4 regions of the Pseudomonas sp. MM227 genome follow, and region 1 is predicted to be linked to each of the others. Evidence: predicted binding sites of a transcription regulator. Region 1 holds the regulator's gene; each other region holds the start of a gene.
What was found. The regulator sigma-54, encoded in region 1, starts transcription at its own class of promoters, with help from an activator protein. The targets are predictions, from matches to a motif close to ANTGGCATNNANNTTGCTNT.

Region 2: the regulator sigma-54 is predicted to act here: its motif matches at 2,798-2,817, upstream of ONG87_RS07920 (CmpA/NrtA family ABC transporter substrate-binding protein).
Region 3: the regulator sigma-54 is predicted to act here: its motif matches at 2,107-2,126, upstream of flgB (flagellar basal body rod protein FlgB).
Region 4: the regulator sigma-54 is predicted to act here: its motif matches at 2,641-2,660, upstream of glnA (glutamate--ammonia ligase).

Annotation. Positions count from the first base shown of each region.
Region 1 is NZ_OX352319.1:946,482-951,325, forward strand. It holds gene ONG87_RS04205 (ZIP family metal transporter) at 1-181, shown strand, start outside; gene ONG87_RS04210 (HPr family phosphocarrier protein) at 273-545, opposite strand; gene rapZ (RNase adapter RapZ) at 562-1,419, opposite strand; gene ptsN (PTS IIA-like nitrogen regulatory protein PtsN) at 1,422-1,886, opposite strand; gene raiA (ribosome-associated translation inhibitor RaiA) at 1,899-2,207, opposite strand; gene ONG87_RS04230 (RNA polymerase factor sigma-54) at 2,286-3,779, opposite strand; gene lptB (LPS export ABC transporter ATP-binding protein) at 3,943-4,668, opposite strand; gene lptA (lipopolysaccharide transport periplasmic protein LptA) at 4,668-4,844, opposite strand, start outside.
Region 2 is NZ_OX352319.1:1,728,733-1,733,576, reverse strand. It holds gene ONG87_RS07935 (DEAD/DEAH box helicase) at 1-320, shown strand, start outside; gene ONG87_RS07930 (Gfo/Idh/MocA family protein) at 329-1,255, opposite strand; gene ONG87_RS07925 (nitrate regulatory protein) at 1,432-2,688, shown strand; gene ONG87_RS07920 (CmpA/NrtA family ABC transporter substrate-binding protein) at 2,962-4,296, shown strand; gene ntrB (nitrate ABC transporter permease) at 4,324-4,844, shown strand, end outside.
Region 3 is NZ_OX352319.1:2,966,842-2,971,685, reverse strand. It holds gene flgA (flagellar basal body P-ring formation chaperone FlgA) at 1-72, opposite strand, end outside; gene ONG87_RS13440 (chemotaxis protein CheV) at 131-1,057, shown strand; gene cheR (protein-glutamate O-methyltransferase CheR) at 1,106-1,933, shown strand; gene flgB (flagellar basal body rod protein FlgB) at 2,169-2,576, shown strand; gene flgC (flagellar basal body rod protein FlgC) at 2,580-3,023, shown strand; gene flgD (flagellar hook assembly protein FlgD) at 3,039-3,740, shown strand; gene flgE (flagellar hook protein FlgE) at 3,769-4,844, shown strand, end outside.
Region 4 is NZ_OX352319.1:339,344-344,187, reverse strand. It holds gene typA (translational GTPase TypA) at 1-619, opposite strand, end outside; gene thiI (tRNA uracil 4-sulfurtransferase ThiI) at 883-2,337, opposite strand; gene glnA (glutamate--ammonia ligase) at 2,760-4,166, shown strand; gene ONG87_RS01545 (DUF4124 domain-containing protein) at 4,299-4,814, shown strand; gene ONG87_RS01540 (DUF4124 domain-containing protein) at 4,814-4,844, shown strand, end outside.

The DNA.
Region 1 (4,844 bases):
GGTGCGCATGGGCGAGCTGTTGCTGCCCTTGGGCCTGGCCTTCGCGGCCGGCGCGATGCTGCTGGTAGTGACCCACGAGATCATTCCCGAGTCACGCAGCAATGGTCATCACAAGTTGGCGAGCCTGGGCCTGTGTGTAGGGTTCTGCCTGATGATGGTCATGGACACTGCGCTGTCTTGACCCCTGACCCTTGAACCCAGAGCTCAGAACCTGACGTAGCGCAGTACTCGACTGCCGCTACCGGGTTCTGCTTCTCGGCCGTTGGCTGGCTTTACTCGCCTTCGTCGAACTTGTCGTTGATCAGTTTGACGATGGCATCGAGCGCCTGCTGATCCTGCTCGCCTTCGGTGTGCAGGTGAATGGTGGTGCCTTTTCCGGCTGCCAACATCATTACACCCATGATGCTCTTGCCGTCGACCAAAGCTTCTGGTGTGCGGCCGACGCGTACCTGGCAGGGAAAGCGTCCCGCCACGCCGACGAATTTCGCTGCGGCGCGGGCGTGCAGGCCGAGCTTGTTGATGATTTCTACTTGGAGGGCGGGCATTGCGCGGGGGATCCTTTCAGCTGAGGTCGCGATGGCGAACCTGGACGTTCTTGAGCGACTGCTGCAGCAATCGGCCCAGGCGCTCGGTCAAGTATACCGAGCGATGATGCCCGCCTGTACAGCCGATGGCGATGGTGACATAGGCGCGACTGCTGGCGGCGAAGCGCGGCAGCCATTTGAGCAGGTAGGAGGAGATGTCCTGGTACATCTCTTCGACGTCCGGCTGGGCCGCCAGGTATTCGGCGACCGGGGCGTCGAGCCCGGACTGTTCTCGCAGCTCCGGCTTCCAGTAGGGGTTGGGCAGGCAGCGCACGTCGAACACCAGGTCGGCGTCTATGGGCATGCCGCGCTTGAACCCGAATGACTCCACCAGAAAGGCCGTACCAGGCTCTGGCTTGTTCAGCAGCCGGACCTTGATTGCATCGCGCAGCTGGTAGAGGTTCAGGTTGGTCGTGTTGATCTTGAGGTCGGCCAGATCGACGATGGGCCCGAGCAGGTCGCTTTCGACGCGGATGGCCTCGGCCAGCGAGCGGCTCTCGTTGCTCAGCGGGTGGCGGCGACGGGTCTCGGAAAAACGCTTGAGCAGCGTTTCTTCGTCGGCGTCCAGGTACAGAACATCGCAATTGATGTGCTTGGCCCGTACTTCGGCCAGCAGTTGGGGAAAACGTGATAAATGGCTGGGCAGGTTGCGCGCATCGATTGACACCGCTACCTGCGGCTGTGCCAGCTCGGTGTGGATCAGGGCACGCTCTGCCAGTTCGGGTAGTAACCCGGCCGGCAGGTTGTCGATGCAATAGAAACCGTTGTCTTCGAGAACATCCAGGGCAGTGCTCTTGCCTGAGCCTGAGCGGCCACTGACGATGATCAAACGCATGGTTAATGACCGCTCTGTTCGTCCAGTACCACTTGGTACAAGGCTTGATTGCTGGGCGCCGAACGCAGTTTCTCACGCACTTCCTTGCGATCGAGCATGCTGGCGATCTGGCGGAGCAACTCCAGGTGGGCATCGGTGGCCGCTTCGGGTACCAGAAGCACGAACAGCAGATCCACGGGAGCGCCGTCGATGGCGTCGTAGTCGATCGGGGCGCTCAGGTGGATAAGGGCGCTGACGGGTGTATCGCAGCCCTTCAGGCGACAATGCGGGATGGCAATGCCGTTGCCGAATCCGGTCGAGCCCAGTTTTTCACGGGCAACGAGCGCTTCGAATACCGTTTGGGTATCCAGCGTGGGCACTTCGCGACCGATCAACTCGGCGATGTTTTCGAGTGCTTTCTTCTTGCTGCCGCCCGGCACGTTCACGCATGAACGGCCGGGGGTCAGGATGGTTTCTAGTCGGATCATGAGTGGGGAGTGTCAGCGAGCAGTCGCGCCTTGCAGCAGACTTTGCTGTTTTTCCTTATGCTTTTTGAGTTGGCGATCCAGCTTGTCGGTAAGCAGGTCGATGGCCGCGTACATGTCGTCATGTTCGGCGTTGGCAACCACCTCACCACCGGGTATGCGCAGGGTGGCTTCGATTTTCTGTTTGAGCTTCTCGACCTCCATGATCACCTGAACGTTGGTGATCTTGTCGAAATGACGTTCGAGCCGCTCGAGTTTTTCCCCGATGTAGGTTCGCAGGGGTTCGGTCACATCCAGTTGGTGTCCACTGATGTTGACTTGCATACCGCTTCTCCTTATTGCCATTGCATAAAGAAGCAGGCTTGGGTGCCTGCCACTGGAACGCTGTGGCACATCGCAGGGCTACATCAACCGCTTGCGTTCGCTGGACGGCGCAATCCCGAGGGATTCGCGATACTTGGCGACCGTTCGGCGGGCTACCTGGATGCCTTGTGCCTCCAGTAAACCAGCGATCTTGCTGTCACTCAACGGCTTTTTCTGATTTTCGGCCGCGACCAGTTTCTTGATGATCGCGCGGATCGCCGTGGAGGAGCATTCGCCACCTTCCGAGGTACTGACATGGCTCGAAAAAAAGTATTTCAGCTCGTATATGCCACGGGGTGTATGCATGTATTTCTGCGTGGTCACCCGTGAAATGGTCGATTCGTGCATGCCCACCGCCTCGGCGATGTCGTGCAGCACCAGAGGCTTCATGGCCTCGTCGCCATAGTCGAGGAAGCCGCGCTGGTGCTCGACGATCTGCGTCGCCACCTTCATCAGGGTCTCGTTACGGCTCTGCAGGCTCTTGATGAACCAGCGCGCTTCCTGCAGCTGGTTGCGCATGAAGGTGTTGTCGGCGCTGGTATCGGCGCGCCGCACGAAACCGGCGTACTGCGGATTGACTCGCAGGCGTGGCACGGACTCCTGATTGAGCTCGACCAGCCAGCGGTCGCTGTCCTTGCGCACGATGACATCGGGCACGACGTATTCCGGCTCGCTGGATTCGATCTGCGAGCCGGGTCGCGGATTGAGGCTCTGCACCAGCTCGATGACCTGGCGCAGCTCGTCTTCCTTGAGCTTCATGCGGCGCATCAGCTGGCTGTAGTCGCGCGAGCCGAGCATGTCGATGAAGTCGCTGACCAGGCGCTGGGCTTCGGCCAGCCAACGGGTCTTGGGCGGCAGCTGGCGCAGCTGCAGCATCAGGCATTCGCTCAGGTTGCGGGCGCCAATGCCAGCGGGCTCGAACTGCTGGATGCGGTGCAGCACCGCTTCGATCTCATCCAGCTCGATGTCCAGTTCAGGATCGAAAGACTCGCAGATTTCCTGCAGCGTCTCGTCCAGGTAACCCTGGTTGTTGATGCAGTCGATGATGGTCACGGCGATCAGCCGATCGGTGTCGGACATGGGCGCCAGGTTCAGCTGCCACAACAGATGCGTCTGCAGGCTTTCGCCGACCGATGTGCGCGTGGTGAAGTCCCACTCGTCGTCATCGTTGCTCGGCAGGCTGCTGGCGCTGGTCTGGTAGATGTCTTCCCAGGCGGTGTCCACAGGCAGTTCGCTGGGGATGCGCTCGTTCCAGTCGCCTTCCTCGAGGTTGTCGACCGTAGGCGCGGATTCCTGGAAGCTCGGCTCCTGGATTTCCTGGGGCGGTGTCTGCTCGACCTTGTCGGCCAGCGGGTCGCTGTTGTCGAAGTCGTCGCCTTCTTCCTGGCGTTCGAGCATGGGATTGGATTCCAGCGCTTCCTGAATCTCCTGTTGGAGGTCCAGGGTCGATAGCTGGAGAAGGCGGATGGCCTGTTGCAACTGCGGTGTCATCGTCAGTTGCTGGCCCATACGTAGGACGAGCGATGGTTTCATGGCAGGAACTTAACACCTTGGTCGCCGGCGCGAAGCGCCTTCTACTACGGGTACCGAAGCACCCGGCTTATGTCGTAAGCAAATTATATGCCTGAAACCTGAGTGTTTGCCTAGGGCGCCATGAAAATTAATGCCCGTGGGAGGGCGCTGGCGCCCTCGGGCCTTACAAGCGGAACTCGTGGCCCAGGTAGACTTCGCGCACCAGATCGTTGGCCAGAATGGTCTGGGCATCGCCTTCGGCAATCAGCTGGCCGTCGTTGACGATGTAGGCCGTTTCGCAGATATCCAGGGTCTCGCGGACGTTGTGGTCGGTGATCAATACGCCGATGCCCTTGGTCTTGAGGTGGTGGATAATCTGCTTGATGTCGCCGACCGAAATCGGATCGACACCGGCGAAGGGTTCGTCGAGCAGGATGAACTTGGGTGCGGTGGCCAGGGCGCGGGCGATCTCTACGCGGCGACGTTCACCCCCCGAAAGACTCATGCCCAGGTTGTCGCGGATGTGCGTGATGTGGAATTCCTGCAGCAGGCCTTCGAGCTCTGCCAGCCGAGCCGTGGCATCGAGTTCCTTGCGGGTTTCCAGAATGGCCATGATGTTGTCGGCCACCGACAGCTTGCGGAAGATCGAGGCCTCCTGCGGCAGGTAACCGATGCCGGAGCGGGCGCGGCCATGCATCGGCTGGTGACTGACGTCCAGGTCGTCGATGAGCACACGGCCCTGATCGGCCTGCACCAGGCCGACGATCATGTAGAAACAGGTGGTCTTGCCGGCCCCGTTGGGGCCCAGCAGGCCGACGATCTGCCCGCTTTCGATGGACAGGCTGACGTCGCGTACGACTTGCCGGCTCTTGTAGCTCTTGGCCAGGTGCTGCGCTTTCAGAACTGCCATTACTGGGCCTTCTGCGGTGCGTCGGATTTCTTCTTCGGCTGGATCACCATGTCGATGCGCGGACGAGGCGTGGTGACCTTGCTGCCCGTGGCACGGCCGGCGTTGACCACCTGGCGCACGGTGTCGTAGACGATCTTCTCGCCTTCGGACGTGTTGCCGTCGTTGATGACCTTGGC
Region 2 (4,844 bases), 780 kb from region 1:
TCAGCCTCAAGGCCGGCGGGGTGGGCCTGAATCTGACGGCGGCGGACACGGTCATTCACTATGACCCGTGGTGGAACCCCGCAGCCGAGCACCAGGCCACCGACCGCGCCTACCGTATCGGCCAGGAGAAACCGGTGTTCGTCTACAAGCTGATCACCCGTGGCACGGTAGAGGAAAAGATCCAGCGCCTGCAGCAGGAAAAGTCGGCCCTGGCGGCGGGCGTTCTCGATGCCCGCGAAGGCAGCGACTGGCGCCTGCAGGGCGACGATATCGACGCCCTGCTCGCACCGCTGCCCAGCCCTCCCTCCCAGCGCCGCTGAATGCAGGTTCAGTCGAGGAAATCGGCGACCGTTTCGCGCTGCCCCAGCAGGAACCCATCGGCCACCAGGCGCAGAGGCTGCAAGTCGGTATCGCTTCGACCGGCCTCGATCAACTGCGCGAAGTAGTGGTAGAGCAATGGGTATTCGCCTGTCGTGGCGAGCGTCTGTGGCACGTCGTCGATCAGCAGGTGTGCACCGCCATGGGTCAGGCGCAGGCAGCCTTCGGCGCAGCGCACCTCGATCTGCCAGAGTTCGTCGTGGCCGTGGTCCCAGTCGAACGCGGCGCTGACCGTCAGGCCGGTGGCGTCACTCATGGTCAGGTCGGCCGCAATCGGCGCCTGCCGGTTGCCGGGAAAGCGCAGGCTGGCGTGGGTGACGAACAGCGGTTCGGGCAACACGTGGCTGATGATCGACAGGGCGTTGATACCCGGATCGAACACACCCAGCCCCCCGGCCTGCCAGATCCACTGCTGGCCCGGGTGCCACTTGCGCACGTCTTCCTTCCACTGGACCGTGACCGCCTGCAGCTGCTTGCCCACCAGCCAGGCCCGCGCGGCCTCGACGCCTGCGGCGAAGCGTGAGTGCCAGGCGAACAGGCACGTCACGCCCTTCTCGGCGGCCAGTTCGACCAATGCCATGGCCTCACCGAGGCTGGCGCAGGGTGGTTTTTCCACCAGCACATGCTTGCCGGCCTGCAGGGCTTCACGCACTTGTGCATAACGGCCCTGGGGCGGCGTGCAGAAGGCCAGCGCCTGGATGTCCGGGCCGTTATCGAGCAGCTCGCGCAGGCTGCCGAAGTGCGCGACACCGGGGCAAGGTGCCCCCAGCGTGGCCACTGCGGCCAGCTCGAAGGCCGGGTTGTCGCGCAGGGCGGGCACATGCTGATCCTGGGCGATCTTGCCGTAGCCGACCACGCCGAGACGAATGGGGGACATCGTGAACTCCTTTTTTATTGTTTGGCTGGGGCGTTATAGCAGTTACGCGGCTGCCGGCATACGCAGCGGCGTACAAGCGGCCAACGGGGATCGGACCGGGACTTGCATGCAGTCGGGCTGTCCATCATCGAAGTTGCGAGCCCGCCATGCCCGACCGCGCCCTGCCAGACCGCCCCATGCCCCCTGCCCTGCGCTTCATGCTGGCCGCCCGCCGCAGCGAGCTGGAAGGTCTGCGCGGACTTGCCGACACCTGCGAACTGGTGACCTTGATCAGCCGCCTGGTCCACGCGCTGCAGCGCGAGCGGGGCTACACCAATGTCTACCTGGGCAGCCAGGTCGAAACCTACCGCAGCCAACTCGACCTGCATACGGAACAGGCGCGGGCACTTGAACAGGACGTGCTGCAGCGGTTGCAGGCCATGGACCTGAACGCGGCCAGCGCTGCCGACCGTGCCCGCCTGTTCAATCGTGTGGCCTACGTGCTGCACGGCTTCGACGAACTGCCCGGCCTGCGCCGTCGCATCCGCGAACGTCTGCTGAGCCCCAGCGTCGCCACGGCGGCCCTGACCCGCCTGGTGGGTGGGCTCATGGCCGTGGTGTTCGAAGCGGCCGACACCGCCATTGATCCGAGTATCACCCGAGTGCTGGTGGCGCTGTTCAATTTCATGCAGGGCAAGGAGCTGGCCGGCCAGGAACGCGCCACCGGCGTGGCGGGCTTCTCGGCAGGCTTCTTCGATGCCGGTGTGCAGGAGCGCATCCTGCACCTGACGCAAAGCCAGCAGCGCTGCTTCCAGACCTTCGGCGAGTTCGCCGACCCAGTGGCCGGGCAGCGCTGGGCCGACCTGCAGCACAGCGAGATCACCGCACAATTGCTACGCCTGCGCGAAGTGGGTATGCGCACCTCGGCACAACACCCCGTGGACCCCGGCCTGTCGCAGCTGTGGTTCGAGCTGCACAGCCAGCGCATCGACCAGATGCACGAGGTAGAGACACACCTGGCCGAACAACTGCTCGCCAGCTGCCAGAGCAGCATCAAGCTGGCCAATGCCGACCTGGACAACCACCGCGTGCTGCTGCAACGCCTGGCCAGCCTGGAAACCATGGGCTGTGGCGATGCCCGCCTGTTCAGCGTGCAGGCCAGCGATCTCGACAGCCCGGCGCCCGACGGCCACGGCCCGCAGATGGGCCGCTCGTTGCTGGATCTGCTGCAGGCCCAGACCCACCGCCTGCAGGACGCCAACCTGCAGCTGGACGAAGCACGCCAGGCGCTCAACGAACGCAAGTTGGTGGAGCGCGCCAAGCAGTTGCTGATGAACGAATACGCGTTGAGCGAGAGCGAGGCCTACACCCGACTGCGGCAATCGGCGATGTCGCGCGGGCTGCGCATGGTCGACATGGCGCAGAACGTACTGGCCGTGGCCGGCAAGGGTTGAGGCCGACCTTGCGCCCTATTTGCACATCCCAAGGGCGGCATGCTCCGCATCCGTGCACGGCGGCGCGGCCGATCGCTGACAAACAGCCACAGCACGTGGCTGCAGCCGCCTTGGCACGCAATCTGCTTTGAGACCTGCAGGACCGCAGCCACCTGCGGTCGACATTTCGAATCCTGGACAACGGTGTCCACGCGTTCCCGGCAGCACTGCCAGGAACGGGTGAACACCGTTTTTTTTGCATTTTTTTGGCCGCCACCAGCAGGGGAATCAGCGATGGATGACAAGCCTTTCAAAGGACACCCGGAAAGCGCACACGACGCCAAGCGTCGGCACTTTCTCAAGCAGTCGTTGACCGTCGCCGGTGCCGGCGCCGCCCTCGGCCTGCTGCCACCGGGGCTGTCTTCGGCGGTGTGGGCGGCGGGCAGCGACGGCCTGGAAACCACCACGGCCAAGCTGGGCTTCATCGCCCTGACCGACGCCGCGCCGCTGTTCGTCGCCGACGAGAAAGGCTTTTTCGCCAAGCATGGCATGACCGGAGTGGAAGTGCTCAAGCAGTCCTCCTGGGGTACCACGCGGGACAACCTGGTGCTGGGCGCGGCCGCCAATGGCATCGACGGCGCACACATTCTCACCCCCATGCCCTACCTGATCGCGGCCGGCAAGGTCACCCCCAACAACCAGCCGGTGCCGATGTACATCGTCGCGCGGCTGAACCTGGCCGGCCAGTGCATCTCGGTGGGCAACGAACACGCAGACCTGGCACTGGGCCTGGATTCCGCGCCGTTCAAGGCCGCGCTGGCCAGCAAGCGTGCCAGCGGCAAGGCCGTCAACGCGGCGATGACCTTCCCCGGCGGCACCCACGACCTGTGGTTGCGCTACTGGCTGGCCGCAGGCGGGATCGACCCGAACAAGGACCTGTCGACCATCGTCGTGCCGCCGCCGCAGATGGTTGCCAACATGAAGGTCGGCAGCATGGACAGCTTCTGTGTCTGCGAGCCGTGGAACGCCCAGCTCATCAACCAGAAGATCGGCTACACCGCCAACACCACCGGCGAGATCTGGAACAAGCACCCGGAGAAAGCCCTGGCCCTGCGCGCCGACTACGTCGACAAGAACCCCAACGCGACCAAAGCACTGCTCAAGGCGGTGATGGAGGCGCAGATGTTCTGCGAGCAGCCACAGAACAAGGAAGAAGTCGCGCAGATCTGCGCCAAGCGGCGCTGGATCAACGCGCCTGTCGCCGACATCACCGAGCGCATGAAAGGCAACTTCGATTACGGCAACGGCAAGGTGGTCAACGACAGTCCACACATCATGCGCTACTGGGACGACTTCGCCTCCTACCCATTCAAGAGCCACGACCTGTGGTTCCTCACCGAGAACAAGCGCTGGGGCTACCTGCCCAAGGACTTCGACAGCCAGGCCTTGGTCGCCAAGGTCAATCGCTCCGACCTGTGGCGCCTGGCCGCTGCGGAACTGAACGTGCCAGCGGCGCAGATTCCCGATTCCGACTCGCGCGGCATCGAAACCTTCTTCGACGGCAAGACCTTCGATCCACAGAACCCGCAGGCCTATCTCGACAGCCTGTCCATCAAGGCCCTGGCCTGATGTTTCCCGCACGTACCGGAGGTCATCATGAATGCTGAAGTGAAGAAGCTGCACAGCGCCGCGCAAGCGGTTGCCAAGGCTCAGGTCAAGCCGCCGGTACTGGCGGGCTTGCTGAAGAACACCCGTCGCTTCGTGCTTCAGCAGTGTCTGCCGCCGGTGGTGATCGGTGCCCTGCTGTTGCTGGTCTGGCAATTGGTCTGCAGTGGCAAGGGCGCTGCGCTGCCGCCGCCTACCCAGGTGATCACCGACACCTGGGAACTGATCGTCGATCCGTTCTACGACAACGGCGGCAATGACAAGGGCATGGCCTGGCAGTTGCTGGCGAGCCTGTCGCGGGTCGCCTATGGCTACGCCCTGGCCGTGGTGGTGGGGATCAGCCTGGGCGTGCTGGTGGGGCAGTCGACCTGGGCGATGCGCGGGCTCGATCCGCTGTTCCAGATCCTGCGCACCGTGCCACCCCTGGCCTGGCTGCCGCTGTCGCTGGCCGGTTTCAAGGACAGCTACCCTTCGGCGATCTTCGTGATCTTCATCACCGCCATCTGGCCGAT
Region 3 (4,844 bases), 2.0 Mb from region 1:
GCCACCCACCGTGGCAACGGCCCAGAATAAATACGCGGCGATGTGTCGAGAAACTGTCGTTTTTGCGTTCATGCAGTGCTAATAGCAAGGCCCGTGCCGATATCGAGCGGGTCGCAAGAGGAGTTTGGGCATGGCGGGTGTAATGGATTCGGTGAACCAGCGCACGCAGCTGGTTGGGCAGAATCGCCTGGAGCTGTTGTTGTTTCGCCTCAATGGCAAGCAGCTCTACGGGATCAACGTCTTCAAGGTCAGGGAGGTGCTGCAATGCCCCAAACTGACGGTATTGCCGAAGTCCAACCCGGTGGTTCGCGGCGTGGCCAACATCCGTGGCGCGACCATCCCGATCCTCGATCTGGACATGGCCACGGGTGCTGCGGGCCTTGTGGCATCGACCGATACCTTCGTCATCATCACCGAGTACAACACCAAGATTCAGGGCTTTCTGGTGCATTCGGTGGAACGCATCGTCAACATGAACTGGGAAGAGATCCATCCACCACCCCGGGGTACCGGCCGCGATCACTACCTGACGGCCGTCACCCGCGTGGATAACCAGTTGGTGGAGATCATCGACGTCGAGAAAATCCTCGCCGAAGTGGCGCCGACCTCCGAAGCGATCTCGGTCGGCGTGGTCGACGAGGAGACGCACAGCAAGGCCGTTTCCCTGCGCGTGTTGACCGTCGACGATTCATCGGTGGCACGCAAGCAGGTGACCCGTTGCCTGCAGACCGTGGGGGTAGAAGTGGTGGCCTTGAACGACGGCCGTCAGGCGCTGGAGTATCTGCGCAAGATGGTCGACGAGGGCAAGCGTCCGGAGGAGGAATTCCTCATGCTGATCTCCGACATCGAGATGCCGGAGATGGACGGCTACACGCTGACCGCCGAGATCCGCAGCGACCCACGCATGCAGAAGCTGCACATCATTCTGCATACGTCGTTGTCAGGGGTGTTCAACCAGGCCATGGTCAAGAAGGTCGGCGCCGACGATTTCCTTGCCAAGTTCCGCCCCGACGACCTGGCGGCACGGGTCGTCGATCGCATCAAGGCAGCAGTATGAATGCCGGGCGCCAGCGCCCGGCCTACCGAACCAGCAAGAGGCGGCACCGTGTCTACGGGTAATTTGGATTTTGATCAGTTCCGGGTCTTCCTGGAAAAAGCCTGTGGCATTCTCTTGGGCGAGAACAAGCAGTATCTCGTTGCCAGCCGCCTGAACAAGCTGATGGAGCAGCAGGGCATCAAGTCCCTGGGCGAACTGGTGCAGCGTATCCAGACCCAGCCGCGCAGCGGCCTGCGCGAGCAGGTGGTGGACGCCATGACCACCAACGAAACCCTGTGGTTTCGCGACACCTATCCTTTCGAAGTGATGAAGAACAAGGTTTTGCCCGAAAGCATCAAGGCCAGCCCAGGCGCACGCCTGCGCATCTGGTCGGCGGCGTGCTCGTCCGGCCAGGAACCCTATTCGCTGTCGATGACCATCGACGAGTTCGAGCGCAGCAACCTGGGGCAGTTGAAGTCGGGCGTGCAGATCGTTGCCACCGACCTGTCCGGCAGCATGCTGACCAACTGCAAGAGTGGTGAGTACGACAGCCTGGCGATCGGCCGCGGCCTCTCCCAGGAGCGCCTGCAGCGCTATTTCGATCCCAAGACGCCAGGGCGCTGGGCGGTCAAGGCGCCCATCCGCAGTCGCGTCGAGTTTCGTGCGTTCAACCTGCTCGACAGCTATGCGGCGTTGGGCAAGTTCGACATCGTGTTCTGCCGCAACGTGCTGATCTACTTTTCCGCACAGGTCAAGAAAGACATCCTCACCCGTATCCATGGCACCCTCAAGCCGGGCGGGTACCTGTTCCTGGGTGCATCCGAAGCCTTGAACGGCTTGCCCGAGCTGTATCAGATGGTGCAGTGCAGCCCCGGCATCATCTACCAGGCCAAGTGATCTTGCGCCTGGCGCGCCTCCTTCACCCAGGCGTGCGACCAAGGCGCACGGGCGGCAATTTTTCTGGCGCCAGCGTTGCCGCTTTTCCCCTCCAGCGGAAATTTCTTGCCGCTTTTCTGGCATCACCCAACGCCTGATAGGCCCGCAACCCGCATGGGACGGGCTTTTTGAGACTTGGCACACTGATTGCTATCTATCCTGCACGAACCATCTGGTCTGCCGCATAGGTACCAACATGAGCATCAGTTTCGACAAAGCGCTGGGCATTCACGAGCAGGCCTTGGGCTTTCGCGCCAAGCGCGCCGAAGTGCTGGCCAACAACATCGCCAACGCCGACACGCCCAACTACAAAGCTCGGGACCTGGACTTCGCCTCGGTGCTGGCAGCGCAGAACGAGCAGAACGGCAAAGGTGCCTTCGGCCTGCAGACCACCAGCAGCAAGCACATCGCCGCCCAGGGCTTCAGCTCGGGCGACGAGACCTTGCAGTACCGCATTTCCACGCAGCCTTCGCTGGACCAGAACACCGTCGATGCGCAGATCGAGCAGTCGAACTACGCCGAGAACTCGGTCAACTTCCAGGCCAGTTTCACCCTGCTCAACAGCAAGTTCAAAGGGCTGGTATCGGCCCTTCGCGGAGATTAAGCCATGTCCCTTGCCAGCGTTTTCAACATTGCCGGTAGCGGCATGAGTGCGCAGACCACGCGCCTGAACACCGTGGCGAGCAACATCGCCAACGCCGAAACCGTGTCGTCCAGCATCGACCAGACCTACCGCGCACGGCATCCGGTGTTCGCCACCATGCTTCAGGGCCAGCAGGCCGGCGACAGCGGTTCGCTGTTCCAGGACCAGGATTCGGCGGGGCAGGGTGTGCAGGTCACCGGCGTGGTCGAGGACCAGAGCGATCTGGAAGCGCGCTACGAGCCCAATCACCCGGCGGCGAACAAGGATGGCTACGTCTACTACCCGAACGTCAACGTGGTCGAGGAAATGGCCGACATGATCTCGGCCAGTCGTTCCTTCCAGACCAACGCCGAACTGATGAATACCGCAAAGACCATGATGCAGAAGGTGCTGACCCTGGGTCAGTGATAGAGGCGAGCGCAGATGACGACTACCAGCATTAACAATGGCGTGAGCGCCTCGGTCCTGGACTCATTGCAGAAGACCACCAGCAGCACCGACAGCTCGACCGGCACCGCCGGCAGTGCGTTGGGCAAGGACGCGTTCCTGCAGCTGCTGGTGACCCAGATGCAGAACCAGAACCCCCTCGATCCCCAGGACAATGGCGAGTTCGTCGCTCAGCTGGCGCAGTTCAGCAGCCTGGAAAGCATGCAGAGCCTGAATGCGTCGGTGGGTACCATCGTCAACAACTACCAATCGTCCCAGGCGCTGCAGGCCTCGTCGCTGGTCGGCCGCTCGGTCATCGCCCAGACCGATACCGCCGTGGTCGACCCCACCAAGGGCCTCACCGGCTCGGTGGCGCTGACCTCGTCGAGCAGCAACACCACGGTGGGCGTCTACGACGCCAAAGGTGACCTGGTGCGCAATATCGATCTGGGCAGCCAGTCCGCCGGCAACGCCGCCTTCACCTGGGATGGCAAGGACAGCAACGGCGCGGTTGCCGCTGCCGGCACCTACACCTTCAAGGCTGCAGCCACCGTCGACGGTACCGCCACGGCCATGAGCACCTACCTTCCAGCCACGGTGAACAGCGTCACCATGGGCACCAACGGCGGTGAACTGACCCTCAACCTCGCTGGACTGGGTAGCGTTGCGCTGTCGAAAGTCCAAACCATCGGAATTTGAGCCGCTTCGTCCGGCGCAGGAGTACAGCATGACTTTCAATATCGGCCTCAGCGGTCTTTCGGCAGCCAACAAGGCGCTCAACGTCACCGGCAACAACATTGCCAACGTCGCGACCACCGGCTTCAAATCCTCGCGCGCGGAATTCGCCGACCAGTACGCCGCATCCATTCGCGCCACGGCCGGCAAGACCAGCGTGGGCAGCGGTGTGACCACCGCGGCCGTGTCGCAGCAGTTCACTCAGGGCAACATCGCCTCGACCGGGCAGAGCCTCGACCTGGCGATCAACGGCAACGGCTTCTTCGTGCTCAACGATGGTGGCCAGAAGCTCTACACCCGTGCCGGTGCCTTCTACAGCGACAAGGACGGCAACGTCGTCGACGTGAGCGGCAACAACCTGCAGGGCTACAACGCCCAGGACGGCGTAGTGCAGACGGGCGTCTTGACCAACCTGAAAATCGACTCCGCGAACCTGCAGCCCAAAGCGACCTCGAAAATCGCCGAAACGGTCAACCTCAACTCCAGCGCGCCGCAGGCGACCATTACCCCGTTCGACCCGAGCAACGTCAAAAGCTACAACTACACCTTCAACACCGATGTGTACGACAGCCTGGGCAACGCCCACCAGATGAACCAGTACTTCGTCAAGGATGCCACGGCCAACAGCTGGACCATGCACACCACCATCGACGGTCGCAATCCGTCCGATCCGACGGCCACCACGCCGTTGGTCAATACCTTGAGCTTCAAGTCCGACGGCAGCCTCATCGTGCCCGCTCAGGGTAACGTGCCTGGTGGCCTGGGCATCAACGCCGACAAGAGCTTCAACCTCGCCGGCTGGGTGCCTTCCACCCGTGGCGCCGATGGAACCTGGACACCCAACGGTGCGACGGCCAATGCCGGTGGCGTGGCGTTGGACATGCTGGCGACCACGCAATACAACTCGGCATCGGCCACCTCGGCCAAGACCCAGGACGGCTACGCCACAGGTGAGCTGACCGGTCTGTCGGTGGACGGCACGGGCAACATGTTCGCCAACTTCACCAACGGCCAGAACAAGGTCATCGGTCAGGTGGCCATGGCCAGCTTCGCCAACATGCAAGGCCT
Region 4 (4,844 bases), 610 kb from region 1:
TCTGGAACGGGCCGTCGCGGTCGACTTTCGGAGCCGGTACGTTGTCGACGATCGACTGGTACAGCGGGGTCATGTCTTCGGCCATGTCGGTGTGTTCCAGACCGGCAATGCCGTTCAGGGCCGAGGCGTAGACGACTTTGAAGTCCAGCTGTTCTTCGGTGGCACCGAGGTTGTCGAACAGGTCGAAGATCTGGTCCAGAACCCAGTCCGGACGCGCGCCTGGACGGTCGACCTTGTTGATGCAGACGATCGGACGCAGACCGGCTTCGAACGCCTTCTTGGTCACGAAACGGGTTTGCGGCATAGGGCCGTCCTGGGCGTCGACCAGCAGCAGCACGGAGTCGACCATCGACATCACGCGCTCTACTTCGCCACCGAAGTCGGCGTGGCCCGGGGTGTCCACGATGTTGATGTGGTAGCCGTTCCAGTTGATGGCGGTGTTCTTGGCCAGGATGGTGATGCCACGCTCTTTTTCCTGGTCGTTGGAGTCCATCACGCGCTCGTCGTTGAGCTCGTTGCGCTCCAGGGTGCCGGACTGACGCAGGAGTTTGTCTACCAGGGTGGTCTTGCCATGGTCAACGTGAGCAATGATGGCGATGTTGCGTAGATTTTCGATCACTTGTGTATCTCGATCAGAGGATTCGGTTGCCGCGCATTCTACGTGGCGAATATTAAACAAAAAGCTATCCGGGCCAGACAGCGTAGGAACGTAGCGAGCGACGGCAAGGCAAGGAAGAAATAGGCGAGGAAGCACAGTTTACTGGTTGTAAATGAGCATTCCGAGCCTGTTTCTGACGCAGCATTGCCTAGCGCAGTAGTTCCTACGCTGTCTGGGGGTCGGGAGGGCGATGGCGGATACTCCCACCATTCAACCCTGGGACTCTATGTCGGACGATAAACGCGCACATTGGCATGTCCCTCACTCAACAGATGGTGAGCATGCAGTCGGCTCATGACGCCCCTGTCGCAATACAGCAAGTACTGGCGAGTGAAATCCAGTTCCTTGAAGCGGCTGTTCAGGGCATAAAAAGGCATTGCCTTGACCTCGATGCCGGCCAGTGACAGCGGCTGGTCTTCCTGGGCATCGGGGTGGCGGATATCGATGACGACTTGTCCGGACAGCGCCTCGCTGACCTCTTCGACCTCGATATCCCGGCCCAGCTGGTCGATGACTTCATCAATGGACACCAGCTTGGCGCGTTCCAGCGCTCGCTCAAGAACGGCCATGTCGAAAGACTTCTCTTCATGGACGACGCGCGGCAATTTTGCACTGGTGGTCGGGTTGACCGAAATCACGCCGCAATATTCTGGCATGTGTTTGGCAAAATCGGCAGTCCCAATTTCAACTGCTTGATCGATGATGTCTTGTTTGTGGCTCGCCAGCAGCGGGCGCAGTACCAATTTGTCGGTCGCGCTGTCGATCGCCGACAGGTTGGGCAGGGTCTGGCTGGACACCTGCGAGATGGCTTCGCCCGTGACCAGCGCGGGAATCTTCAGTTGGTCGGCCAGGCGCGTGGCGGCCCGCAGCATCATGCGCTTGAGGATCACGCCCATGTGGCTGTTGTCGACCTTGCCGAGAATCTCGCCCAGCACTTCTTCGAACGGCACGCTGATGAACAGCACGCGCTGAGAGCTGCCGTACTTCTTCCAGAGGAAGTGGGCAACTTCCATCACCCCCAGTTCATGGGCGCGACCGCCCAGGTTGAAGAAGCAGAAGTGGGTCATCAGGCCACGGCGCATGATCTGGTAGGCGGCAACGGTGGAGTCGAAACCGCCCGACATCAACACTAGCGTCTGTTCCAGCGCGCCCAAGGGGTAGCCACCCATGCCGTCGTGCTGGTCATGGATGACGAACAGGCGCTGGTCGCGGATTTCCAGGCGCACCACCACGTCGGGCTTTTTCAGGTCGATGCCGGCAGCACCACACTCGCGGCGCAATTGGCTGCCGACGGTGCGTTCCACATCCATCGAGCTGAAGGCATGCTTGCCGGCACGCTTGGCGCGTACCGAAAAGATCTTCCCAGGCAGCAGCGGGCCGAAGTGCGCCTTGCACTTGGCCACGATGTCATCCATATCGCCCAGCGGGTATTCGTCCACTTGCAGGAAATGCGCGATACCTGGCGTGCAGCTCAGGCGTTCGGTCATCTCGCGCAACACCTTTGCGTCCGTCAGCTTGGTCTGGACTTCAAGGTTGTCCCACACGCCAGTAACCATCAGCTGCGGGTCCAGGTCACGGAGCACCATGCGGATGTTCTTGGCGAGCTGGCGGATGAAGCGCTTGCGCACCGGCGGGCTCTTGATGGTGATCTCTGGAAAGACTTTTACGATAAGTTTCATGAAAACAGCGCGCGAAATGCCAGCCTGAAAAGAGGGGCGCGGATTATAGCGGAAATTGCTCAAGGTTTGACCAGTTATCGTACGAACGGGCAAACGCACCAATATCGACCATCTAAAACAGACCCGCACCAAACCAGCGCACCCCTATTCAACCCCACCTCCTGTAGCTGCGGCGCAAGCCGCGTCCCGCGCTCATACCTATTAATGCCGGGGACGAAGCGTGACGCGGCTTGCGCCGCTGCTACAGGGGAATGGGTTCGAACCTGCGGATAGTGAGAATCAGCGTTGCGCCCATCACGGGGCACTGGCATGCAAATTGCTCCCTTGTGAGGCAGGTTGCCTTGGCCGACTATCGGGCCCGGCATCACACATATTTAGGGGCCCCCTTTCACAATCGGCCCCATTCCACCCCGGAGGACAACATGTCGAAGTCGGTTCAACTCATCAAAGATCATGACGTCAAGTGGATTGATCTGCGCTTCACTGATACCAAAGGCAAGCAGCAGCACGTGACCATGCCAGCGCGCGATGCCCTGGATGACGACTTCTTCGAAGTCGGCAAGATGTTCGACGGTTCCTCCATCGAAGGCTGGAAAGGCATCGAAGCCTCCGACATGATCCTGCTTCCGGACGACAGCACTGCCGTTCTGGACCCGTTCACCGAAGAGCCGACCCTGATCCTGGTCTGCGATATCATCGAACCGTCCACCATGCAGGGCTACGATCGCGACCCACGCGCCATCGCCCATCGCGCCGAGGAATACCTGAAGTCGACCGGTATCGGCGACACCGTGTTCGTCGGTCCGGAGCCTGAGTTCTTCATCTTCGACGAAGTGAAGTTCAAGTCCGACATTTCCGGCTCCATGTTCAAGATCTTCTCGGAACAGGCTTCCTGGATGACCGACCAGGACGTCGAAGGCGGCAACAAGGGCCACCGTCCAGGCGTCAAGGGCGGCTACTTCCCAGTGCCACCGGTCGACCATGACCACGAGATCCGTACCGCCATGTGCAACGCACTGGAAGAGATGGGTCAGGTCGTCGAAGTTCACCACCACGAAGTGGCGACTGCCGGCCAGAACGAAATCGGTGTCAAGTTCAACACCCTGGTCGCCAAGGCCGACGAAGTGCAGACCCTGAAGTACGTCGTGCACAACGTTGCCGACGCCTACGGCCGCACCGCTACCTTCATGCCCAAGCCACTGTACGGTGACAACGGCTCGGGCATGCACGTGCACATGTCGATCTCCAAGGATGGCAAGAACACCTTCGCTGGCGAAGGCTATGCCGGCCTGTCCGACACCGCGCTGTACTTCATCGGCGGCATCATCAAGCACGGCAAGGCGCTGAACGGCTTCACCAACCCGTCGACCAACTCCTACAAGCGTCTGGTCCCAGGTTTCGAAGCGCCGGTCATGCTCGCCTACTCGGCCCGCAACCGTTCGGCTTCCATCCGTATTCCTTACGTCAACAGCCCGAAAGGCCGTCGTATCGAAGCGCGCTTCCCGGACCCGGCAGCCAACCCGTACCTGGCTTTCGCGGCCTTGCTGATGGCTGGCCTGGACGGCATCCAGAACAAGATCCACCCCGGCGATGCCGCCGACAAGAACCTGTACGACCTGCCGCCCGAAGAGGCCAAGGAAATCCCGCAGGTTTGCGGCAGCTTGAAGGAAGCCCTGGAAGAGCTGGACAAGGGCCGTGCGTTCCTGACCAAGGGCGGCGTGTTCAGCGATGACTTCATCGACGCCTTCATCGCCCTCAAGAGCGAAGAAGAAATCAAGGTCCGCACCTTCGTACACCCACTGGAATACGACCTGTACTACAGCGTCTGATCCCTGTGATGTGACAGAAAGGCCACCCTCGGGTGGCCTTTTTTCGTTCTGCGCCTACCATGGCAACGCTGCACGCACCCCCTCAATTGCTCTATGCTGGCCCCCATGCAAGCGCCACTCAGAGAAGTTTCCATGCGCTCACCCCTAGCCTGCCTGTTGCTGCTGTGTGCGCTGCCCGCCGTGGCGCAGATCTACAAATACACCGACGCCGAGGGCAACACGGCCTACAGCAACCAGCCGCCCCAGGGGCGTGCCAGCCAAACGGTCGAGTTGCCGCCGCTCAACAGCGTGGAGTCGCTGCGCAAGCCCGCGCCAACCACCCTGCCGAGCACCACCGTCGCGGTGCCGCAGACCCAGTACAGCCAGCTGGAACTGACCGGGCTGCCAACCGACGAAGCGCTGCGGGCCAACAACGGCACCTTCGATGTGGGCGTGGCGATCGTGCCACGCCTGCGTTCGGGCGATCGCCTGCGCCTGGTGCTCGACGGCGAGCCCTATGGTCAGCCAAGCAACGTGCCGCGCCTGCAACTGGTGAATGTCGATCGCGGCGAACATGGCCTGGCGGTACAGGTCCTCGATGCCCGCGAAGCCGTGATCCAGCAGAGCGCCACCGTCACCTTCACGGTCCAGCGGGTTCACCTGCCGTGATGCGCTGGACGCTGCTCTGGCTGGCATTGA